DNA from 3 places in the Edaphobacter bradus genome. Region 1 is predicted to be linked to each of the others. Evidence: riboswitches for the same ligand, from Rfam matches in the RefSeq annotation. Region 1 holds a riboswitch; each other region holds the start of a gene.
What was found. A riboswitch is a leader RNA that binds a small molecule or an ion and turns the genes downstream of it on or off. The one in region 1 is predicted to bind cobalamin.
Positions count from the first base shown of each region.

Region 2: it holds a riboswitch for cobalamin, as region 1 does, so the genes downstream of both, OHL16_RS05170 (ribonucleoside-diphosphate reductase subunit alpha) here and OHL16_RS03960 (TonB-dependent receptor) in region 1, are expected to answer to the same signal.
Region 3: it holds a riboswitch for cobalamin, as region 1 does, so the genes downstream of both, metE (5-methyltetrahydropteroyltriglutamate--homocysteine S-methyltransferase) here and OHL16_RS03960 (TonB-dependent receptor) in region 1, are expected to answer to the same signal.

Region 1 covers NZ_JAGSYF010000001.1:939,919-947,457, reverse strand. Annotated here, with positions in the region: gene OHL16_RS03970 (glycosyltransferase family 2 protein) at 75-1,049, shown strand; gene OHL16_RS03965 (quinone oxidoreductase family protein) at 1,150-2,136, shown strand; cobalamin riboswitch at 2,225-2,436, shown strand; gene OHL16_RS03960 (TonB-dependent receptor) at 2,471-4,942, shown strand; gene OHL16_RS03955 (vWA domain-containing protein) at 5,456-6,373, shown strand; gene groL (chaperonin GroEL) at 6,434-7,539, opposite strand, start outside.
Region 2 covers NZ_JAGSYF010000001.1:1,212,882-1,220,420, reverse strand. Annotated here, with positions in the region: gene OHL16_RS05190 (TonB-dependent receptor) at 1-460, shown strand, start outside; gene OHL16_RS05185 (peroxiredoxin family protein) at 615-1,199, opposite strand; gene OHL16_RS05180 (FAD:protein FMN transferase) at 1,442-2,479, shown strand; gene OHL16_RS05175 (Gfo/Idh/MocA family protein) at 2,476-3,696, shown strand; cobalamin riboswitch at 3,793-3,986, shown strand; gene OHL16_RS05170 (ribonucleoside-diphosphate reductase subunit alpha) at 4,084-6,471, shown strand; gene OHL16_RS05165 (ribonucleotide-diphosphate reductase subunit beta) at 6,484-7,503, shown strand.
Region 3 covers NZ_JAGSYF010000004.1:93,372-100,910, reverse strand. Annotated here, with positions in the region: gene OHL16_RS15410 (PhzF family phenazine biosynthesis protein) at 326-1,264, opposite strand; gene OHL16_RS15405 (peroxiredoxin) at 1,582-2,238, shown strand; tRNA gene OHL16_RS15400 (tRNA-Cys) at 2,290-2,365, shown strand; gene queD (6-carboxytetrahydropterin synthase QueD) at 2,849-3,226, opposite strand; gene metE (5-methyltetrahydropteroyltriglutamate--homocysteine S-methyltransferase) at 3,338-5,617, opposite strand; cobalamin riboswitch at 5,763-5,961, opposite strand; gene OHL16_RS20345 (peptidoglycan-binding domain-containing protein) at 5,943-6,239, shown strand; gene OHL16_RS15385 (GlxA family transcriptional regulator) at 6,557-7,504, shown strand.

The DNA.
Region 1 (7,539 bases):
GTCAGGGAATCTGACCCAGTCGTAGTTACTATCTCGTTACCATTTCGCTGCCTAGAGGGAGTATGATCAAGAACGTGCCCAAATATTCTATCGTCGTCCCATTTCACAACGAAGAGGATAGCGTCACAACCCTCTACGACCGCCTCAAGGCGACGATGGAACAGGTCGGCGATACCTTCGAGCTCGTCTTCGTCGACGACGGCTCCAGCGACCGCACGTATCGTCTCCTCGAAGAGATCGCCGCTGTAGATTCCCGTGTTCTCGTCGTGAAGCTGCGCCGCAACTTCGGCCAGACGTCGGCGCTCGCCGCCGGCTTCGACCACGCCCAGGGCGACTTCATCCTCGCCATGGACGGCGACCTGCAGCACTCTCCTCACGAGATCCCCAACTTCCTCGCCAAGCTCGAGGAAGGCTACGACGTCGTCAGCGGCTGGCGTGCCCAGCGCGGTGACAACTTCATCATGCGCCGCATCCCGTCGCGCGCCGCCAACTGGCTCATGGCCTCGCTGAGCGGAGTCAACATCCACGACTTCGGTACCACCTTCAAAGCATACCGCCGCGAGGTCATCCACAACATCCCCCTCTACGGCGAGATGCACCGCTTCATCCCCGCGCTCGCTTCATGGTACGGCGCCAGCATCTGCGAGATTCCCATCTCGAACCCCCCGCGTGACTCCGGCAAGAGCCATTACGGCATCTCCCGCACCTTCCGGGTCTTCTTCGACCTGCTGACCATACGGTTCCTGCTGAAGTACATGACGCGCCCGTTGCACTTCTTCGGCTCCATCGGAGCGCTCGGTGTAGTGTCGGGCTCTCTGCTCGCTATGTGGCTGCTCGTGCTCAAGGTCGTCACCGGCCAGCACATCATGGATATCCACGGTCCGATCTTCGTCATCGCCGGCATCATGATCCTCGCCGGCATCCAGATGATAGGCATCGGACTGCTGGGCGAACTGCAGGTGCGGCACTTCCACACGGCCTCGCATCGCGCTCCGTACACGATTGATCGCGTCATCCGCCTGCGGTCCGAAGAGAGCCTTCTCCAGTAAATCCTGTTTTCCGGATACATCTTTCTCTCGGAAACTGCCTCCACTTCAGGTAAAGTGTGGGAGCACGTTCTTCGCCACAAGTCACAGCATCCAACACCCCATGCAAGTCATCCAGATCCTCAAGCCAGGCGGGCCCGAGGCCCTCACACTCCGCGATCTTCCTACGCCAACCCCCGGCCCCGGCGAAGCGCTCATTCGCATCGAAGCCTCCGGTGTCAACTTCATCGACGTCTACCTTCGTGAAGGCCGCTATCCCGCGCCGCTGCCTTACACCCTTGGCCAGGAGGCCGCGGGAACCATCGTCGCCCTCGGCGACCCCGACCCCAAAGCCGTCCCCGGTCAGCCCGCGTTCCAGCCCGGCGACCGCGTCGCCTGGTGCAGCGTCCCCGGAACCTACGCGCAGCTAGCCATCGCGCCTGTCTCCAGCCTCATCGCCATTCCTGACTCTCTCACGACTCAGCAAGCAGCCGCGGCGATGCTCCAGGGCATGACCGCCCACTACCTCGCCCACTCGGCCTATCCCATCCACCGCGGCGACGAGATCCTCGTCCACGCCGGTGCCGGAGGCGTCGGCCTCCTCCTCACACAGATCGCGAAATCTCTCGGAGCCCGCGTCATCACCACCGTCTCCAACGAGGAGAAGGCCGAGCTCTCCCGCGAAGCTGGAGCCGACGAGGTTATTTTCTACACGCGCGAAGACTTCGCTGCCCGCGTCAAGCAACTCGCTCCCGCTGGCCTTGCCGCAGTCTACGACTCCGTCGGCAAGACCACGTTCGAAAAGTCCCTCGAAGTCCTCCGCCGCCGTGGAACCATGGTTCTCTACGGAGGCTCCAGCGGCCCCGTCCCTCCCTTCGACCTCATCCGGCTCTCGACTATGGGCTCGCTCTTCGTTACACGCCCCACTCTTAAGGACTACACCGCGACCCGCGCCGAGCTTGAATCCCGCGCCGGCGACATCTTCCGTGGCATCGCCAACGGCTCCCTCAAGCTGCGCCTCGAACACACCTACCCGCTCACCGATGCTGCCCGGGCACACCGCGACCTCGAGGCCCGCCTCACCACAGGCAAGCTCCTTCTGGTCCCCTGAGCCCTTTGACTTGACTCGGCGGGATGCCGCAAACTAAAGCTCTCACTCGAATTCAGCGGCAGGCCTCTTATCGCCCGCCGTTCAACCATCACCTGTACCGCTGTGGAATGTTCGGGAAGCGCGGTGAAAATCCGCCACTGCCCCGCAACTGTTATTCGCGCGCGCTCGCCTCATCGAGCGTGAATGTCCGCCAGGGACTCTCCCACTGACCGCCACCCGGCGTCGGGAAGGGAAGCAACCCGTGACACGGTGGGCATGTATCGCGTCAGTCAGGAGACCGGTTCCTCTGCGCTCATCAACCACGTTCCCGAGGGGGGAACGGAGGAGTTTTTCGATGCCTACGACCATGTGCCGCATTGCGGCCGTGCCTTCACGTCTAAAGAGCCTTCTTGCGCTCACACTTCTCATCGCTGCCATTCCAGCCAAGGCCGTTGTCGTGCGCGGCACCGTCTCTGATCCGCTGGGCGCCGTCATCCCTGCAGCACGCGTTCAACTCATTGCGGGAACCACAGTCGCTGCCTCCGCTGTGACCGGCCCTGATGGCTCCTTCGAGATCCGCAGCACCGCCTCCGGACGCTTCGTTCTCCTCACCTCTGCCGCCGGCTTCGCGCTAGGCATCGGCCAGGACTTCTACGGTGGACGCACCGACATCGTCACCCGGAGGGTCACTCTTGAGATTGCTACCGTCACCGCGCGGGTCACGGTCACGGCCACTGGAATCCCCACGCCGCTCCAGCAGGCGAGCAGCGCCATCAGTCTCATCCCTTCGGCCGATCTCGCCACCCGCGTCGGCATCGTCGACGATCTTCGCCAGTCTCCCGGCCAGGTTGCCGTTCAGAGCGGCCAGTACGGCGGGGTCGCCTCTCTCTTTGTCCGTGGTGGAAACTCAGACGCCAACAAGGTCCTCGTCGACGGCATCACCTCGGAGGATGTTGGCGGTCGCTTCGATTTTGGCACCGTCTCCTCCACCGCGCTTAGCGACATCGAGATATACCGCGGCCCGGACTCCGTTCTCTACGGCTCCGACGCCGGAGCCTCCGTCGTCAACCTCGCGACGCCCCGCGGAAGCTCTCTCCGCCCTGTCGTTAACTACTCCGGCGACGCCGGAAACTTCTCCACCTACCGCAACGAAGTCGCCCTCTCCGGCGCGCATAGCCGTCTCGACTACTACGCCGCCTTCTCCCGCTTCGACACCTCCAACGCGCTCCCGCTGGACAAGTACCACTCCGGCACCGCAGCCGCGAACATCGGCTACAACTTCACCGGCAACACGCAGCTCCGCTTCACCATCCGCAACGCCGACTCCGCCACCGGTGTCCCCAGCGCTCACGACTTCTTCGGCATCTCCGCCGCCGGTAAACAGGGCGATCAGGACACCTACTCCGGGGCCACTCTCGAAAATCGCCACAACAAGTGGCACAATCTCGTCCGCTACGGCATCGCCCGCAAGCGCGAGCAACTCACCCAGTTCTACCCCGTAGGCGAGCCCATCACTGCGTTCGGATTCACCACCTGGTTTGGCAATACGGTCACCATCCGCGGAGCCAACGGCTACTCGGCCACCGGCCGGGCTGCGATCAACTACGGCAGCAGAGACACCTATCCTCAGGCTCAGAGCGACGATCAGGCGTCCAACCGCGACGAGCTCTACTTCCAGTCCGACTACACCTTCTCGCCGCACTTCATCGCGCTGCTCGGTTTCCGTTATGAGGACGAGCGCGGCTCCTTCAACGACCCCGGCTTCTTCGAGTTCGACAAGATCCAGCGCACCAACTTCGAGTACACCCTCCAGTTTCAGGGCGACATCAAGAACCGCCTCTTCTACTCGCTTGGCGGAGCCATCGAGCGCAACAACCTCTACGGCACAGCAGGCACTCCGCGCTTCGGCCTCGCCTGGGTTCCCGTGCGCCCCGGCCCGCGCCTCCTGCATGGCACAAAGCTCCGCGCCAACGCTGCTACCGGCGTGCAGGAGCCCTCGCTCTCCATCCAGTTCACCTCGCTCTACCAGCAGCTCCTCAATACACAAGGCGGTTCCGCTCTTATTGCCGCCTACAACGTCAGGCCCATCCAATTCCTCCGCTCCCGCACCTTCGACGTTGGCATCGACCAGAACATCCTCAACCAGAAGCTCATTCTCAAAGCCGGCTACTTCCACAACCAGTTCAATCACCAGATCGACTTCATCGACTCCGGCACGCTGCTGAAGGTCTTCAGAATCGACACCAGCGCCGCCAAGCTCTACGGAGCCGAGCTCAACACCCTCGCCTATCGCGCCCAGGGCTTCGAGGGCGAACTCCAGTTCCAGCCCACCAGCCACATCCTCTTACGCGGCGGCTACACCTACCTTACCTCGCTGGTCGAACAGTCCTTCTCCACCGACGCCGCCTACAACGGTACGCTGGCCGAGAACCCAAACCTCCCCGGCATCCCCATCGGCTCGTCCTATCCCCTCGTCGGCCAGAGGCCCTTCCGCCGTCCCCCGCAGACTGGCTTCTTCACCGCCAGCTACACCGTCACAAAGTGGAGTGCGGCCCTCAAGGGAGCCTTCTCCAGCCGCTCCGACGACTCCACCTTCCTCTCCTACTCCGACATCAATAGTGACAACACGCTGCTGCTGCCCAACCGTAACCTCGACTTCGGCTACGCCAAGCTCGACGCTTACGGAACCTACAACGCAACCAAACACATCACCGCCTTCGCCGAACTGGGCAATCTCCTCTCCCAGCAGCATATTGGTCCCATCGGCTACCCAGGCCTGCCATTCACCTTCCGAGCAGGTATCAAGGCAAGGCTGGGAGGTTACTAACCGCGGAAACCTGCTGGTGCCCACGTCCTGCTTCTGGGACGTGGGCACCAGCAGGAAGCTTCGTTGTCGTTGCCTTTCTCGTTGTCATCCCCGAACGGGATCTGCTTTTCTGCCGTCGGGCTGCTCGAGCGCCTGCCGTGACGCCACACTAACCCACACAATTACAATCACTTATAGAGATCAATTCAGCAATGCTCCAGCAAACGAGCGTGTCAAGTCCTGAAGCGGCCTATCTCATTGAAAACAAATAAAATAGAGATGGCAGACCAGTTACGCCAAGTTGCTAAAATAGATAGAAAGAGAGAAAGAGAGAGCGAAGGCCTCGGGACAATCCGGGGCCTTCGTCTTTCTAAGCCATTTATTTTTAATACCTTGACGAATAATCAGAGCCATTGGACCAGAAGTCCGAGCCCAAGCTTATTGGTTTGAAGACTTTGCACAAATAAGTAGGGGGGAGGGGGCCAGGGATCGCCGCGCTGGATCAAGCGTCTAACAAACTGAAAGGAAGTGAGAATGACCCGATATTTGCTTGCAACCCTCCTCCTCGCCGCTCCGGATCTCTCCGCGCAGCGGGAGGGGCCGACTCCAACCCAGACCCTGATCTCGCTCGACTCGAAGACGCCTCAGACGCCTACAACACAGAACCTCAGTATCAAGGTCAACAACCACGACGCGCAGATCTCCTCCGTCGTCCCAATTTCTCCCAACGGAGCCCAGATCGCGCTCCTTATCGACGACGGTCTCCGCGAGTCCGTAGGCCGCAATCTCGGCGACCTGAAAACCTTCATCACCTCACTGCCGCCCGGAACCGAGATATTCATCGGCTACATGGAGAACGGCCGTGTCCAGCCCGCACAGGAGTTCACCACCGACTACGCCGCCGCAGCCAACAGCCTGCGCGTCCCCCTCGGTTCACCAGGCATAAGCGCTAGCCCCTACTTCTGCCTCTCCGACTTCGCCAAAAGGTGGCCTGCACCTGCGGCGGGCGAAGGACACAAAGCACGCTTCGTCATGATGATCACCAACGGAGTCGATCCGTACAACGGCAGCACTAGCATCACCAACCAGAACAGCCCCTACGTCGACGCAGCCATCACTGACGCTCAGCGCGCCGGCATCGCCGTCTACTCCATCTACTATGCCGACGCCGGCTTCCGTGGCCAGCGAGGAAGCTTCAGCGGCCAGAGCTACCTCTCGCTGGTAGCCGAGGGCACCGGCGGCCAGGCCTACTTTGAGGGCTTGGGAAACCCCGTCTCCATGGCACCCTTCCTCAACGAGTTCCGCAAAGCCATCGCCGAAACCTGGATCGCCACCTTTCCGGCTCCCGGCAACAAGGAACTCGTGCCCATCAAGGTTTCAACAAAGTTGAGTGGCACCAAGGTCCGCGCCCCTGAACAGGTCCGGCCCGGAAACACTGTCCTCTCTGAGTAGTGATTAAAAGCAGAACCCCGGATCGCTCCGGGGTTCTGTGCTACTGGAGAAAGGAGCGGCTTAGTACATGCCGTCCATTCCGCCGTGGTTGTGCCCGCCAGCCGGAGCTTCCTTCTTCTCAGGAATCTCCGAGATCATGGCCTCGGTGGTCAGCATCAGGCCAGCGATCGAAGCCGCGTTCTGCAGCGCCGTGCGCGTAACCTTGGTCGGGTCGATAACGCCGGCCTTCACCAGGTCCTCGTAGACGCCAGTTGCGGCGTTGTAGCCGAAGTTGGCCTCCTTCGATTCAAGGATCTTGCCGATCACAACCGCGCCCTCCGCGCCTGTGTTCAAGACGATCATGCGCAGCGGCTCCTCGAGTGCGCGGCGGATGATCGATGCACCGATCTTCTCGTCGCCATCGAGGCTCTTGAGCACGTCATCTACAGCAGTAGCCGTGCGAACCAGCGCAACGCCACCGCCCGGAACGATGCCTTCCTCAACCGCAGCGCGGGTCGCGTGCATAGCGTCCTCAACGCGGGCCTTCTTCTCCTTCATCTCGGTCTCAGTCGCAGCGCCGACCTTGATGACGGCGACGCCGCCAACCAGCTTGGCAAGCCGCTCCTGCAGCTTCTCGCGGTCGTAGTCGGAGGTGGTCTTCTCGACCTGGGCGCGAATCTCCTTCACGCGGCCCTCGATCTCGGAGTCCTTGCCGCCACCGTCGACGATGGTCGTGTTGTCCTTGTCGATCGTCACGCGCTTCGCGGTGCCCAGGTCCTCGATCTTGACGCCCTCGAGCTTTATGCCGAGGTCCTCAGTGATCGCCTTGCCGCCGGTCAGGATCGCGATGTCCTGCAGCATCGCCTTGCGGCGGTCGCCGAAGCCAGGGGCCTTGACCGCAGCAACATTCAACGTCCCGCGCAGCTTGTTGACCACGAGCGTCGCCAGAGCCTCGCCGTCCACGTCCTCAGCGATGATGATGAGTGGCTTCGCGGTGCGGGCGATCGACTCGAGCAGCGGCAGCAGGTCCTTCATCGACGAAATCTTCTTCTCGTAGATCAGGATGTAGGGGTTCTCGAGAGCAGCTTCCATGCGCTCCGCGTCGGTTACGAAGTAGGGCGAGAGATAGCCGCGGTCGAACTGCATACCTTCGACGACCTCGAGCTGCGTCTCCATCGTGCGGGACT
Region 2 (7,539 bases), 270 kb from region 1:
TGGCAGCAGCCTGAATACTCCCGGGACGACGCAGACCGCAAGCCTCACTGGTCCCTATAAGGTCACTCACGGAATCGGCACCAATACGCATTGGTTTGACGTTACGGCGTTCACTCCGCCGAGCGGCTGCCCAACCTCAACGCCACAGAACCCTGTACCGTGCACCCCACAGAACGTCGGTCTCGGCAACACAGGCAGGAATCAGTTCCGTGGACCTGGTTACATTCAGGACAACATCTCGCTCTTCAAGAGCTTCCCCGTCTGGAGAGAGGCAGCTCTGGAGACTCGTCTCGACGCCTTCCAGCTAAGCAATACGCCTCAGTTCAACAATCCGAACGCTAGCCTCGCTTCCGCCGGGAACTTCGGTCAGGTCACGAGCACTCTGGGTAGCGGACAGGGGAGCGTGAACGGCGTTGGTGGAGGACGCAGTCTGCAGGCTTCGGCACGCATCACCTTCTAGGTGTGAAGCTCCAGTTGGTCTAACAGGGCCGGCGAGTGCGAAAGCAACCGCCGGCCTTTATAGGTTCCACAGGTTAAAGTGATCGGACCCTCCACTTCTTGATGTGGAGGGTCCGACCATTTTGGCGTAATGGAATTGCGGATCTCGACTGGATTCAGTGGGGGGATTCACTTTTCGTCAGTTCTGCAAGCACTTCCTCAGATGTAGATCTGTCGCCGTGAGAATGGCTGATCTTTCGGAAGAGGATTGTGCGGTTTCGGTCGATGATGAATGTAGATGGATAGGCTGTTTCGAACAAGCCTTCCCAGCGAAGGCCATATTGGTTTGTAAATTTGTAGTCAGGATCGACTACCAGATAAAGATTGCCGGATAGCTTATCTTGCTTGGTCAGAAATTCTTCGGCTTTTTTGTCCACTTTGGCAGGGGGGCCGGGGTACACGAAGAGGACTTGAGTCTCAAGCGCGGCAAACTTATCGGCATGGAGCTGAAAGTCGTACACCTGCTTGTGACAGTAGGGGCATTGATAATGCGGAAATCCTCGAAGGAGGACCAGGACGACTCTGCCTTTTGGCGTCAGCTCCGACAGGGTTATGGCGCGTCCATCTGGAGTTGAAAGCGTGAAGTCTGGGGCCTTGCTTCCAACTTCGGGGGGTTCAGCTACTGCGGAGGCTGGAGAGACGAGGAATAGGGAAAAATATGTTAGTGCCGTTGCTATAAGCGATAAGCTACGTTGGTTCACAACCCCTCCAGGACGTTTGCTTGTTCATACAGGTGAAGGAGAATGTCACTTCGCCCGGTGATGTATATCTGAGTCGAATCGTCGGAATAGGTAACAGATCGACGATTGCTTCTCAGAGGTCTTTACACTTTGCAACAACGCGACCAGCGCCTCCTTGCTGGTCTGACCACCCGCGGGCGTTTATGTCACAATGGGTTGTGGCTGATAGGGCAGTTTGTGCTGTGACTCGGGTGCTGTACGCGGTGGCGTTGCTGGCGGGATTTGCTGCGGTGTGCCAGGGAGTGGGGGTGGCTCAAGCCGGGCCGCTGGCGCTGTACCATGAGGTGCACCAAGCGATGGGGTCGGAGTTCACCATCGACTTATATGCGCCCGACCAGGAGAGCGCAGAGCGGTCGCTGGAGCTAGCCTTCGAGGAGGTCGACAGGATTGAAGATCTGTTGAGCAACTATCGGCCGACGAGCGAACTGTCACGAATAAGTCGCGAGGCGGGAGCAGCACCGGTCACGACAGACCCCGAGACGTTCTCCTTCATCGAGAGAGCCGTAGAAGCCAGCAAACGATCCGATGGGGCTTTCGACATTACGGTTGGACCCTTGATGCGTGCGTGGGGTTTTTTCTTCAACAAAGGACGCATCCCGTCGGCCGATGAGTTGTCAGCGCTGCGTAAGAAGACGGGATGGCGCTATATCCAGCTGGATGCGTCACGCCGGACGGTATTTTTCACCAACCACGTGAATATGGAACTCGATCCAGGCAGTATTGGTAAAGGCTATGCCGTCGATCGAGTGGTGGAGCTTCTCAGGCAACAGGGAATCAGCGCAGCGTTGATCTCGGCTGGGTCGAGCAGCATCTATGGTCTGGGATCTCCCCCTGGCGCCGATGGTTGGCCTGTCAATGTGCCCGATCCGGCACATGCTGGCAGGGTGCTGAGTAAGGTTGTGTTGAAAGACCTCTCCTTATCCACGGGGGCCTGCACAGAAAAGTTCTTCATCAAAAATGGCCATAGGTACTGCCACATTCTTAGCCCGCGTACGATGAGCCCCGTGGAAGGCATGCTTCAGACGACGGTTCTTTCGCCCTCAGCAACGGACAGTGATGCTCTTTCTACGGCGACCTTTGTGTTGGGAAAGGCTGGGTTCAAATCTGTGTTACAAGCGTATCCGCATTCATCTGGTTTGATTGTTTCCGGAACGCCCCGCTCGCCCGCCTACAGTATGTTTCAGTGGCCACAACCAGTTAAACTTAGCCAAAGCAAGAAAGAAGGAGATAGAGCGCGATGATGAGTCGGCGTAGTTTTGTCCAGGGAATATCGGCTGCTGCATTAGGAGCGAAGACCGTTGCCGCTATTGCCGAGGAAGAGCTGTCAAAGGAGTCGGCCACTCCGGTTCGTCTCGGCATCATTGGCCCAGGCAGTCGCGGGAAAGAGTTGTTGCGGAGTTTTCTACGTGTGCCAGGAGTCACCGTCGTAGGTGCTGCAGACGTCTACGCTCCGCGATTTGCTGAATTGAACAGCGTGTGCGGATACAATGTGCCGTCCTACAGCGACTATCGCAGCCTGCTCGACCAGAAGGATATCGATGCATTTGTTGTGGCTACTCCGTTGAGCTTTCACTCGCAGCATGTTGTGGCCGCGCTCAAGAGCGGACGGCATGTTTACGGCGAGAAGACCATGGCCTTTACCGTGGACGAAGCGCAGGAGATTGTGCGGACCGTCGACGCAGGGAAGCAGATCTATCAGGTCGGGCACCAGTACCGGTATGCGCCGTGGATTCGTAAGACGATTGAACGCGTGCATCAGGGCGAGATCGGTGACGTGACGCACGTCTACGGTTATTGGCATCGCAACAGCGATTGGAGGCGACCGGTCCCCGATCCCTCTCTTGAGAGGCTCATCAACTGGAGGCTGTACAACGAGTACTCCCTTGGGTTGTTGTCTGAGTTGGGCTCGCACCATATCGATATTGCGAACTGGGTGTTTGGTGAAACTCCCCAGGCAGCGCTGGCAACCGGAAGCGTGGCTGCGTATCACGACGGGCGCGAAAACGACGATAACGTACAAGCAATCCTTTCCTACTCAAAGGGCCGCCGGTTTGTCTTCAGTTCGATGACGAACAATGCAATGATGGGCGACCAACTATGGCTGTACGGAACCAAGGGAAGTCTCAACCTGACGCTGCAGGATGCGGAGTTCTACTATGAGCCAACGCGCGCGGCTCAGTTACCGGCAAACGCTCTGGTTACGGAGAAGGGAATCACTACAGGAGCCTCTTATCGCGCCGGCGGCGAGATGCCATACCGCGGTCAGGGGAAGAAGCTGAATATTCCCGTTGTCGAAGATCCAACTGCGACCGCATGCAAGGCCTTTATCGAGTGTGTACGGACGGGGCAGCGTCCCGTTGCCGATGTTCGCGCGGGGTTGGGAGCTGCTCTTGCTGTTGTGACGGCCAATCAGTCTCTCAAGGAACGCCGTGAATTGGAGGTTCTGCGGGCGACATAAGAGATTTCGTCGCCCCTGATTGTGTCGGGAGGGACGTGTGGATATCTGCGTGATAACCCCAATATATTGATGTTGACCCCCTGTCTGGCCCTTGTTATAGTGAGTTCACTTCACGGTGCCTGGTCCTCTTGGGTCAGGTGAAAAGGGAATCCGGTGAGAGTCCGGAACTGCCCCGCAGCGGTAAGCAGGAGCGAACGATCCATCAAGGCACTGGCTCTTCGAGAGCTGGGAAACCGGATCAAGTAGGTAGCCTGCGAAGTCCGAAGACCTGCCATGAGGCCGTGCCGAAAGGGCACGAATTCACGCACCTCCGAGGGGAGGGTGGGGTGATCGCGGCTTGCTTTTGAGCGGTCTTCCATCCGTACCTTTGGAGCACAAGGATGCTCCATGGCTACGCTGCAAACTACGCTGTCCGACCTCGATCCAAACTTTCCCCTCGCAGAAGAAGCGCCTCAGATGCATGTGAGGAAGCGCAACGGAACGCTCGAGCCCGTTGATGTAAACAAGATCGTTCGGGCCGTGCAGCGGTGCTGCCAGGGGTTGTCTCATGTCGATCCGATTCGCGTAGCGAGCAAGACCATCGGCGGATTGTTCGATGGAGCCAGCACGCGGGAGCTTGACTCCATCTCGATTCAGACAGCGGCTGCGCTCATCGCGGAAGAGCCCGAGTATTCGCGGCTTGCCGCTCGGCTACTCCTGGCCACAATTGCAAAAGAGGTGGCAGGTCAGAACATCTACTCCTTCTCGCAGTCGATTGAAGAAGGACATCGTGAGGGAGTCATCTCAAAAGACACCGCCGAATTTGTCGCTGCAAATACGCGAAAGCTCAACAATGCCATTGACGATCGATTTTCTGACCGGTTCGAGTACTTCGGACTGCGTACGGTGTATGACCGCTATCTCCTACGGCACCCAATAACACGGCAGGTCATCGAGACGCCGCAGTACTTTTTTATGCGTGTCTCCGCAGGACTCTCTGTGCGTGTGAGTGAGGCAGTCGGCTTTTACGAGATGCTCGCCTCGCATGACTACCTGCCGAGCTCGCCGACGCTCTTCAATAGTGGAACGAAGCACTCTCAGATGTCTTCCTGCTACCTGCTCGACTCTCCGAAGGATTCGCTTGAATCCATTTATGACGCTTACAAGCAGATAGCGATGCTGTCGAAGTTTTCCGGGGGCATTGGTCTGGCCTTTCATCGAGTGAGATCGGAAGGTTCTTTGATTCGTGGGACCAATGGGCTCTCCAACGGGATCGTCCCCTGGCTGCGAACGCTGGATGCCTCTGTCGCTGCAGTGAATCAAGGCGGAAAGCGCAAAGGTGCCTGCTGCGTCTACCTGGAGCCATGGCACGCCGACGTCGAGTCGTTTCTCGAGATGCGCGACAACACGGGCGATCAGGCGCGCCGCACGTACAATCTGAATCTCGCGAACTGGATTCCCGACCTCTTCATGCGCCGGTCTGACGAAGATGGCCTGTGGTCGCTGTTTGATCCGAAGGAAGTGCCGCACCTCACCGATCTTTACGGGGAGGCCTTCGAAAAGGCATATATCGAGGCGGAGGAGCAGAGGAAGTTCGTACGCCAAATCAAGGCGCGGGACCTTTACGCGAGGATGATGCGGACCCTTGCCGAGACCGGTAACGGGTGGATGGTCCTCAAAGACGCCTGCAACCTGAAGTGCAATCAGACGGGAGTTGATGGCAACATCGTTCATCTCTCCAACCTGTGCACCGAGATCACGGAGGTGACGTCGTCTGAAGAGACGGCGGTTTGCAACCTTGGGTCGATCAATCTCGCGCGGCATGTTGAGAATGGCGTGTTTGATTTTGTGAAACTTGCGGCGACGGTTCGGCATGCGGTTCCGATGCTGGATCGAGTAATCGACATCAATTACTATCCTGTACCTCAGGCGGCGTCTGCCAACAGCCGTTGGCGGCCGGTTGGGCTTGGAGTGATGGGGCTTCAGGATGTGTTCTTCCAGTTGAGAGTGCCGTTTGACTCAGCCGAAGCGCGAGCCCTCTCGGCGAAGATTCAAGAGGAGATCTACTTCCACGCTCTCTGTGCATCGTGCGACCTGGCGGAGAAGCATGGCCCTCACGCGGCGTTTCAGGAGACGCGCGCGGCTAAGGGGCATTTCCAGTTCGATCTATGGAGCATTGCACCACCTGATTCTGCGCGTTGGGAGAGTCTGCGCGAGCGAATGAAGACGGTCGGTCTTCGCAACTCGCTTCTGATTGCCATTGCCCCAACCGCGACAATTGCTTCGATCGTTGGTTGCTACGAATGCATTGAGCCGCAGGTCTCGAATATGTTCAAGCGGGAGACGCTCTCGGGCGAGTTTATGCAGGTTAATAGGTACCTCGTAAGTGAGTTGAAGCAGTTGGGTCTATGGTCTGAGGCGATTCGCTCGCGCATCAAGCTGGCCGAAGGCAGCATTCAGAGCATCGAAGAGATTCCGGATGAGGTGAAGACGGTCTATCGGACCGTTTGGGAGATTCCGATGCGGTCGTTGATCGACATGGCGGCGGACCGCGGAGCCTTCGTCGATCAGAGCCAGTCTCTGAATCTCTTTGCCGAGTCGCCGAACATCGGGCGCTTGAGTTCCATGTACATGTACGCGTGGAAGCGCGGAATCAAGACAACGTACTATTTGCGTTCGCGGCCGGCGACGAGGATTGCCAAGACTACGGTGCCGCAGCCATCCACCACTGTTTCCATTAGCGCCAGCGTGAGCTGCTCGCTCGACAACCCTGAGGCCTGCGAGGCCTGTCAGTAACGGAGATTTTTCATGTCGATTCAGTCGCCGCAGTACATCCTCGACCCGGGCCTTTCACTTACTCTGCGTCCGATGCGCTATCCCGTGTTCTTTGAGATGTTCAAGAACGGGATTCGCAATACGTGGACCGTGGAGGAGGTCGACTTCTCGACCGACCTGGTCGATCTTCGTTCGCGGCTCACGAATGCAGAGATTCACCTTATCCAGAGGCTGGTTGCGTTCTTCGCGACAGGGGATTCCATCGTCTCGAACAACCTCGTGCTCAATCTGTACAAGCACATCAACTCGCCTGAGGCGCGGCTCTACCTTTCGCGCCAGCTCTTCGAAGAGGCTGTGCATGTGCAGTTTTACCTGACGCTGCTGGACAACTATGTGCCTGATCCGGAGGCCCGCGCGGCAGCGTTTGCCGCGGTCGAGAATATTCCGTCGATCACGAAGAAGGCGCAGTTCTGCATGCGCTGGATGGATTCGATCCAGAAGCTTGATGAGCTGCGGACGACGGACGAGCAGAGGCAGTTTCTTCTCAACTTGATCTGCTTCGCTGGCTGCATTGAAGGGTTGTTCTTCTTTGCGGCGTTTGCGTATGTGTACTTTCTGCGCTCGCGCGGGCTTTTGAATGGTCTTGCGGCAGGGACAAACTGGGTGTTTCGCGACGAGAGCGCACATCTGGAGTTTGCTTTTGAGGTGGTTAATGTCGTGAGGTCCGAGAATCCAGAGTTGTTCGACGAGAAGCTGGAGCAGGACGTCGTCGAAATGATGAAGGAGGCGGTCGACTGTGAGCTGCAGTTTGCCGAGGATCTTCTTTCGGGCGGAGTTGCTGGTCTCTCCGTCCGAGAAATGAAGCAATATCTCGAGTATGTTGCAGACTCGCGCGTTGCTAGGCTTGGGATGGAGCCGATCTTCGGATCGAAGAACCCCTTCGCGTTCATGGAACTGCAGGACGTGCAGGAACTGGCCAACTTTTTTGAGCGGCGCGTTTCGGCTTACCAGGTTGCCGTCGCGGGGGAAGTCGGTTTCAACGAAGACTTTTAGCTGTTGAGCAGTTGCGTCATTCGAACTTGCTGGTCG
Region 3 (7,539 bases), on a different contig from region 1:
GGCGAAGCCGGCAAGGCCGGTTTCAACCTCAGCTGCTTTTGCAGGCAGAGTAATAATGCGCACGCGGAGTCGCGACTGTGCGACAGTCAAGCGTCTCTCAACTCAAGTTGTCGTTAATACCAGGCGAAAGAACTCATCGGTGATGACGCTCATGTTGCGTGCAAATCATCATCGACGCTTGCCAAGAGTATGAAGACTTGCACCGCATTGCAATGGCGAAGTTAGGGCGAAGATGCGCAAGATTAGCTCTTGCACATCCACCGCTTCTTCCAAAGGCGCGCCATTGCTGGGGATTCATGCCATAGCCCTGTTGAAATCGCGTGCATCACGGCAGGAAAAGGCGTCCCATTGCAACAGGAATGGTGCGCCCTCCGACGAACACATTCGTCACACTGTCACCCGAGAGTGTCGCGGAGACATGAAGCCGGCTCGGCCGCAGCATCTCAACTCCCTGCTCGATGACGATCGTCTTTCCGCTCGCCGCCGCTCCATTACGAACGAGGTAAGCAATTGCGGGTCCAGCAGCCGATCCAGTAGCAGGATCTTCTCCGTTGTAGAACTGCATCCTCGCGTGCCAGTCTGCGCCGGAGCCGGCTTCAGCTCGCGTGATGAAGTAGAAGAACTTTGCACCGGTGCGTTGCAGGTAAGCGCGCACCTCGGCGCTCTGCGACAGGGCCAGTCGTGAGGCGGCTTCGAGCGATCGCAACGGAACGATGCAGAATGGGTTGCCCGTCGTCACCATCTGGATGGGCAGATCGGGATCGAGATCGTCCGTCCCGAGATGCAGGATGGGAGCCAGCGCCGCGTGGTCGCGAAGAAACGCTCCGAAGACGGGATCGTTCTGCCGCATCGTGCCAAAGACGCCATGCTGGTTGGGCTCGGACGGAGTGAACCGTACAGGGATCGGCCCCACGCCAAGCTCCAGCGTGATCACGTCCGCACCGCGGAGCACAGGATGGTTCCAGTAGAGCCAGCTCGCAGTGCCAAGCGTGGGATGCCCCGCAAAGGGCAGTTCTTCCTGCGTCGTGAAGATGCGGACCCGTACGCCGCGCTCTCGTTCCACCGCAGCCTCGCGAGGCAGGATGAAGGTCGTCTCGGAGAGGTTCGTCTCGCGGGCAATCGTCTGCATCTCCTCAGTTGAGAGGCCGCGTGCATCGCAGAATACCGCGAGCTGATTGCCCTCCATCGGGCGCTCGGCGAAGACATCGACCTGGGCGAAGTCGTAGGCAGTGTGGGCAGTGGGCGGGGGCGGAAAGGTTGACATGACGCTCACCTCAAGTCTATGGTTTGGTTAGACCGCAGTGGGGCAAACCTGCCCCATGCTAGCCTGCGCTGGCCGCGGTACAAAGTTTAGCGAATGACGATGACGCCCAACCCGACCACCATGCGCTGCTGCTGTTGCTGTAGCCCGGCACGGGTGTGTGGATGAGCCAATCGAAGTAAGCATCTTCGAGCAGCACCACAGAGCCCACCAGAGCCACCGCGCCGGGTGGGTTTCAGGTTTAAGACACCCGGTTTTGATTTGAAGTTTAATACCTAAAGAAAGAAGCGTTGGGGGAGACCCCACAGAGGGAACTCGACATGTCACTCCGTATCAACGATGTAGCTCCTGACTTCACTGCCGAAACCACGCAGGGCCCGATCAGCTTTCACCAGTGGATCGGCGACAACTGGGCCGTCCTCTTCTCCCACCCCAAGGACTTCACGCCGGTGTGCACCACCGAGTTGGGAGTGGTTGCCTCACTCGAGCAGCAGTTCGCGGCGCGCGGAGCCAAGGTGATTGGCTTGAGCGTCGACCCCGTCGACAACCACACCAAGTGGGCTCAGGACATCAAGGAGGTGACCGGCGCCACCATCAACTACCCCGTCATCGCCGACACGGAGCTGAAGGTAGCGAAGCTCTATGACATGCTGCCGGGCGACGCCGGCGACAGCTGCGAAGGCCGCACACCGGCCGACAATGCCACGGTGCGCATGGTGTTCGTGATTGGGCCAGACAAGCGCATCAAGCTGCTGCTCGCCTATCCGATGACCACTGGACGCAACTTCGACGAAATTATCCGCGTACTGGACTCAATTCAGCTGACAGCCAAGCATAAGGTGGCGACACCGGCGAACTGGAGGCAGGGTGAGGACGTCATCATCACCGGGGCGGTCTCTAACGAAGAGGCTGCGAAGATCTTCCCGGGCTATAAGACCGTCAAACCTTATCTCCGCACAACGTCCCAGCCGCAGTAGACTAAGTTGCATAGAGCGACTCTGCCGCGCAATCTGCGCGGCGGAGCAAGAGCACCGATGGCGAAGTGGCTAACGCGCTGGTCTGCAAAACCAGTATTCGAGGGTTCAATTCCCTCTCGGTGCTCCAACAAAATAAAGCACTTATATCCGTTTCTCTCGTTTTGCATGGGAGTTTCGCTACACGTTACCGTAAATGGGACGCGCAAGCTCAAGACACGGACATTCTCCGGAAGCCCGAGAAGACGGATCAGACGCCGAGGGTCGGATAGGTCCTTGCGAGTGAGACTGTGGATGTCCCAAGCGGCTGCCAACCTGTTTGCGAGTTCAGAAGGCCGTGGAGGGTGCGATTGATATCGTATCAGAGCGGGTGATGCATAGATAAAGAACAGCGCCCGGGCTCACAGGAAGCTGCTCAAAGGGCAGGCGATGAACGAGTGTTTTGCATAGTGAGATCTTGGAACGTCATTCACCAAACACATAAGAAAGAAGCAACGCACCGCGAAAGTAAACACAAGCGCGTTTATGAGGACTAGTCGGCCTGCGCCGTCTTCAATGAGTGCATTGCTCTGAAGTCGCCAGTTAAGCCTTCCGACGTTGTTTCAAGGCGGTATCATTCCCTGTAAGTTGCCGCCGATGAGTCCGTCTCAAAGACGGTGCTCTGGGCGACCCGAACACGTCCCCTGGTCAATTCAAGGAGTCGGGTATTTGTCTGGTCGAAGAAGTACCGGGCCAGATTTTCCGCCGACGGATTCAACACCGTAAACGGCTCCAGTTCGTTAATCATGTTGTGATCGAGGTATTCAACGATAGGACGAAGGAGTCGTTTAAGTTCTTTGAAGTCGAGCAGTAGCCCACTACTATCCAGCTCTTTTCCGACCAATGTGACCAATACCCTATAGTTGTGCCCGTGTGGGTTTTCACATTTTCCGTGATAATCCCTCAGGTAATGACCTGAAGAGAATGTTGCTTCGACTGTTACTTCGTACATAGACCTCGATTCGTGTTGTCAATCGGCTTGCAGCGACCCATGTCATGCCCTCACTCTCGATCCGAAGGTGGGCCGGACGAGGTAATGCCGGTCCCCGTCCAGCCGTTTTCGCTACGCGCTGATCTGCACCCGCAGCTCGGATGCGGCTCTGCACATGTTCTCGAGCGCAGACACGGTCTCGGGCCAGCCGCGCGTCTTGAGTCCACAATCCGGGTTGACCCAGACCTGTTCTGGCTTCAAGACATCGAGGGCCAACGTGAGCAGCTCCCGCATTTCATCGGCGGAGGGCACTCTTGGAGAATGGATGTCATACACACCCGGCCCAATTTCGTTCGGATACTTATGAGCGCGGAACGCTTCGAGCAATTCCATCCGAGAACGGGCCGACTCCATTGAGATGACATCGGCGTCGAGGGCTGCAATGGACGGGAGAATATCTTCGAACTCGCAGTAGCACATATGCGTGTGAATCTGCGTTTCGTCTCCAACCCCGCTAGTAGCCAACTTGAACGCCTTGACGGCCCATTCAAGATAGGCTGGCCAGTCCGCGCACCGGAGCGGGAGACCCTCGCGCAGAGCGGGTTCATCTACCTGGATGATTCGGATGCCGGCCGCTTCGAGGTCCTCAACTTCGTCCCGCAATGCAAGCGCAATCTGCCATGCCGTCTGCCGGCGTGGAATATCATTGCGGACGAACGACCATTGCAGAATGGTGATCGGACCAGTAAGCATTCCCTTGAGGGGGCGGGACGTGAGCGAACGAGCGTAGTCTGTCCACTTCAGCGTCATCGGTGCCGGGCGGGATACATCGCCATAGATGACAGGTGGCTTCACGCAACGCGAACCATAGCTCTGCACCCAGCCGTTCTCTGTGAAGGCGAACCCATCCAGGAACTCGGCGAAATACTCAACCATGTCATTGCGTTCAAACTCTCCATGCACGAGCACATCGAGACCGATACGCTCCTGCTCGCGGATGCACTGTGCAATAGTTTCCTTGAGGAAGGCTTCATACGTCTCAACCGTTTCGTGTCCGTGCTTCGCGGCAGCACGATGCTTGCGAACCTCTGCCGTCTGCGGAAAGGAGCCAATGGTCGTGGTCGGCAGGAGAGGAAGCCCTAGTTCCTTGCGCTGGACAAGGGCGCGTTGGGGGTACGGTGATCTGCGTCGGAAGTCCTGATCCTGAAGCGCAGCCAGAGCAGTACGGACCTTTGGATTGCTCGTTGTTTCTGCGACCCCCCGATCGGCCACAGCGGCGGCATTGGCCTGGTATGCTGCCTCGTCGTGGCTGGTCAAAGCGACAATCTCCGCAAGTTTTTCTTCCGCGAAGCGCAGCCAGCCCTTGATGCGCGGTGACAGCTTTACTTCACTACGAAGATCATGAGGCGCATGCAGCAGAGAGCAGGAGGGGGCAATAAGCACTCGATCCGGACCAAGTTGGCTGACGGCCTCATCCAACAATGGAGTAACGGACGAGAAATCTGTCAGCCAGATGTTGCGCCCTTCGACGCAGCCCACGCTCAAGATCTGTTCCGGCTTCAACGCTCCAAGAGTCACCCTAAGTTGTTCCGGTGCTCGGACAACATCGATATGAAGGCCGGCAGTGTCAAGTTCGATTGCCGTTTGCAGATTGTCACCGACCGAATCGAAGTAAGTGGTCAGCATGAGATTTAAGGGAACTGACTTCAGCTCTGCATAGACCTGCCGATAAGCATCCCTCGCGCTTGCCTCCAGGTCGGTTACGAGCATTGGCTCATCAATCTGAATCCACTTGATACCTTCTGCCACAAGCGCTTTCAAAATTCGCTTATATGCGGCGGTCAGCTTCGGCAGCAACATCATCGGATCGAAGCCATCGACCCCTTTGCCGAGCAGGAGCAGTGTCAGGGGTCCTATAAGCACGGGTCTGGTCTCGATACCGAGCGAATGGGCCTCACGTACTTCACCGAGCAGTTTCGTCGTATCTATTTGAAAGGAGATACCTGCACTCCACTCGGGGACGAGATAGTGGTAGTTGGTATCAAACCACTTCGTCATCTCCATCGCCGTCTGTTCGCGACAGTTGCGCGCCATGGCGAAATACCGCTCCAGCGTTACCGGCCCGTTGCCAAAGCGCTCTGGCGTCGCACCCACAAGAACCAGGGCGTCGAGCACCTGATCGTAGAGAGAGAAATCATTGGACGGAATGAAATGGATACCTGCCGCCTGCTGGAGTTTCCAATGCTCTTTTCGCAGGGCAGAGGCAGTGTCCAGAAGCTCCTGTTCCGTGCGTTTCCCCGCCCAGTAGCCTTCCAGCGCAAACTTCAGTTCGCGTTGACGGCCCATCCTGGGAAAGCCCAGATTCGCGCTCCTCAGTTTTTCAAAGTGTGATGTTTTGCTGTCTGCAACCATTCGGTTCTCTCCTCACAACGAAAGAACCACCTATGCGCAGGCAAGCTCCACCTGAATCAAGAACGCAGGCAGAAGATGCAGTGGCTACCGGTCCAATCCACGAGAACGGTGTCCTCAACGCACCCACGGTCAGCGTCCAGCGCTTCCATGGTGGTGGCGGCAGGCCGGTTTTCGGACTTTGGGCGACCTACTCTGTTGCCGCTTCCCATCTCAACTGAGACAGTGCGTGGCTCTCGCCGTGCAACGTTTCGTTCCCATCACCGCTGCGGGACAGCGCTGGGTTCACACCAGCTTCCCGTTTAACAAACCCCAATCAGGGTTTGACCTGCACTCGCTCATTTTACATGCGGGCACTCTATACCCAGAACCTAAGCGATACGATAGTCGACTAAACGGAGAGTTTCAGAAGTTTTCTGTTGGTCCGCTCCCTGACCTCCTTGCCCGCGATGCGCGACTGTGCCTGATCTATCTAGGTTTCCACCCCGGACCCGTTGACTGGGTAGCAGGTAGACAAACCCTTTCCGCACTCGCGGAGTTTCAATCACTAAACAACTTGCCGGTGACGACGTCGATTGACGCGGGAACCGTTGCGCAGCTTCGGAACACCTTGCCTCCGATATGACCGCCGCCAAGTCCGCCACACCAGACGAAAGCCTGGGTCGGTTTTGAGCCTTCAGCATGCGGAAAGTGGTACGGAAGCGAATTTCCCCCGCCCACTCTGTGGATTTCTTCCTCGCCTCTCCCCGTTGCCCTTGGATATTTCCATGCTCCACCCTCCCACCGGGGCCTCCCCAAGCCGATTCCGCACCCTGCTACCCACCCCGGAATTGCTTCGTTTATCGTACGTGGGATCTCTCGTAATTCCTTGTACGGAATCGCGAGCACGGAGCCTGCAGAATGAATGCTGGCAAGCATGAAGAAAAGCCCGGAGACACAATCATGCGAAGAATTGTTATCAGCGGTCCACAGCCAGTCCAGGTCCTCGACGTGACCGGTCCACTCGAGGTCTTCTCGAATGTTCCGGATTATCAGGTGGTGGTTGTCACCACCGACGGTTCGCATGAGCTCCAGACCAATCGAGGCATTAACCTGGGAGGCGCAGTGCCTCACGACAGTGTCTCCGGTCCAATCGACACCCTTGTCGTTGCAGGTGGTCCGGGAGCGGAGTGTGGCAAGTACGACGATGCGTATCTTCGCTGGATTTCGGAGGCAGCAAGCAGATCTCGTCGCGTAGCCTCGATCTGCACAGGAGCTTTCATTCTTGCGGCCGCAGGTCTCCTCGATGGAAAGCGCGTTGTGACGCATTGGAGCTTCTGCGACCGGCTTGCGCGAGAGTTTCCCAAAGTGAACGTTCTGCCAAATCCCATTTTTCTTCGCGATGGGCCAATCTATACTTCGGCTGGCATCACGGCTGGAATTGATCTTTCCCTTGCATTGGTGGAGGAAGACCACGGGCACCAGACCGCCCTTGCGGTGGCGCGGCAACTGGTCATGTTCCTTGTTCGACCAGGCGGTCAGGCACAGTACAGCCACATGCTCTCTCGCCAAGCGACAACCTACGAACCTCTACGAGAGCTGCAAGTCTACATGCTTGAGAATCTACGAGCAGACCTTTCTGTCGAAGCTCTGGCCGACAGGATAGGAATGAGCCCAAGACACTTTTCACGAGTTTGCCTTCGTGAGATGAAGATGAATCCAGGGCAGTTTGTGGATCGACTGCGGGTGGAAGCCGCACAGCAGATGATCGATAGTTCGTCTATGGGCTTGAAGGAGATCGCTGACGCATGCGGTTTCAGATCTGCGGATTCGATGCGTCGAACCTTCCAGCGCGTGATTGGCATTACCGCCGGTGAATACACCGAACGATTCAAACGCGTGAAACACTAATTCCTCTTCCTCGATGTCCGAAAGTGTCGGAACGA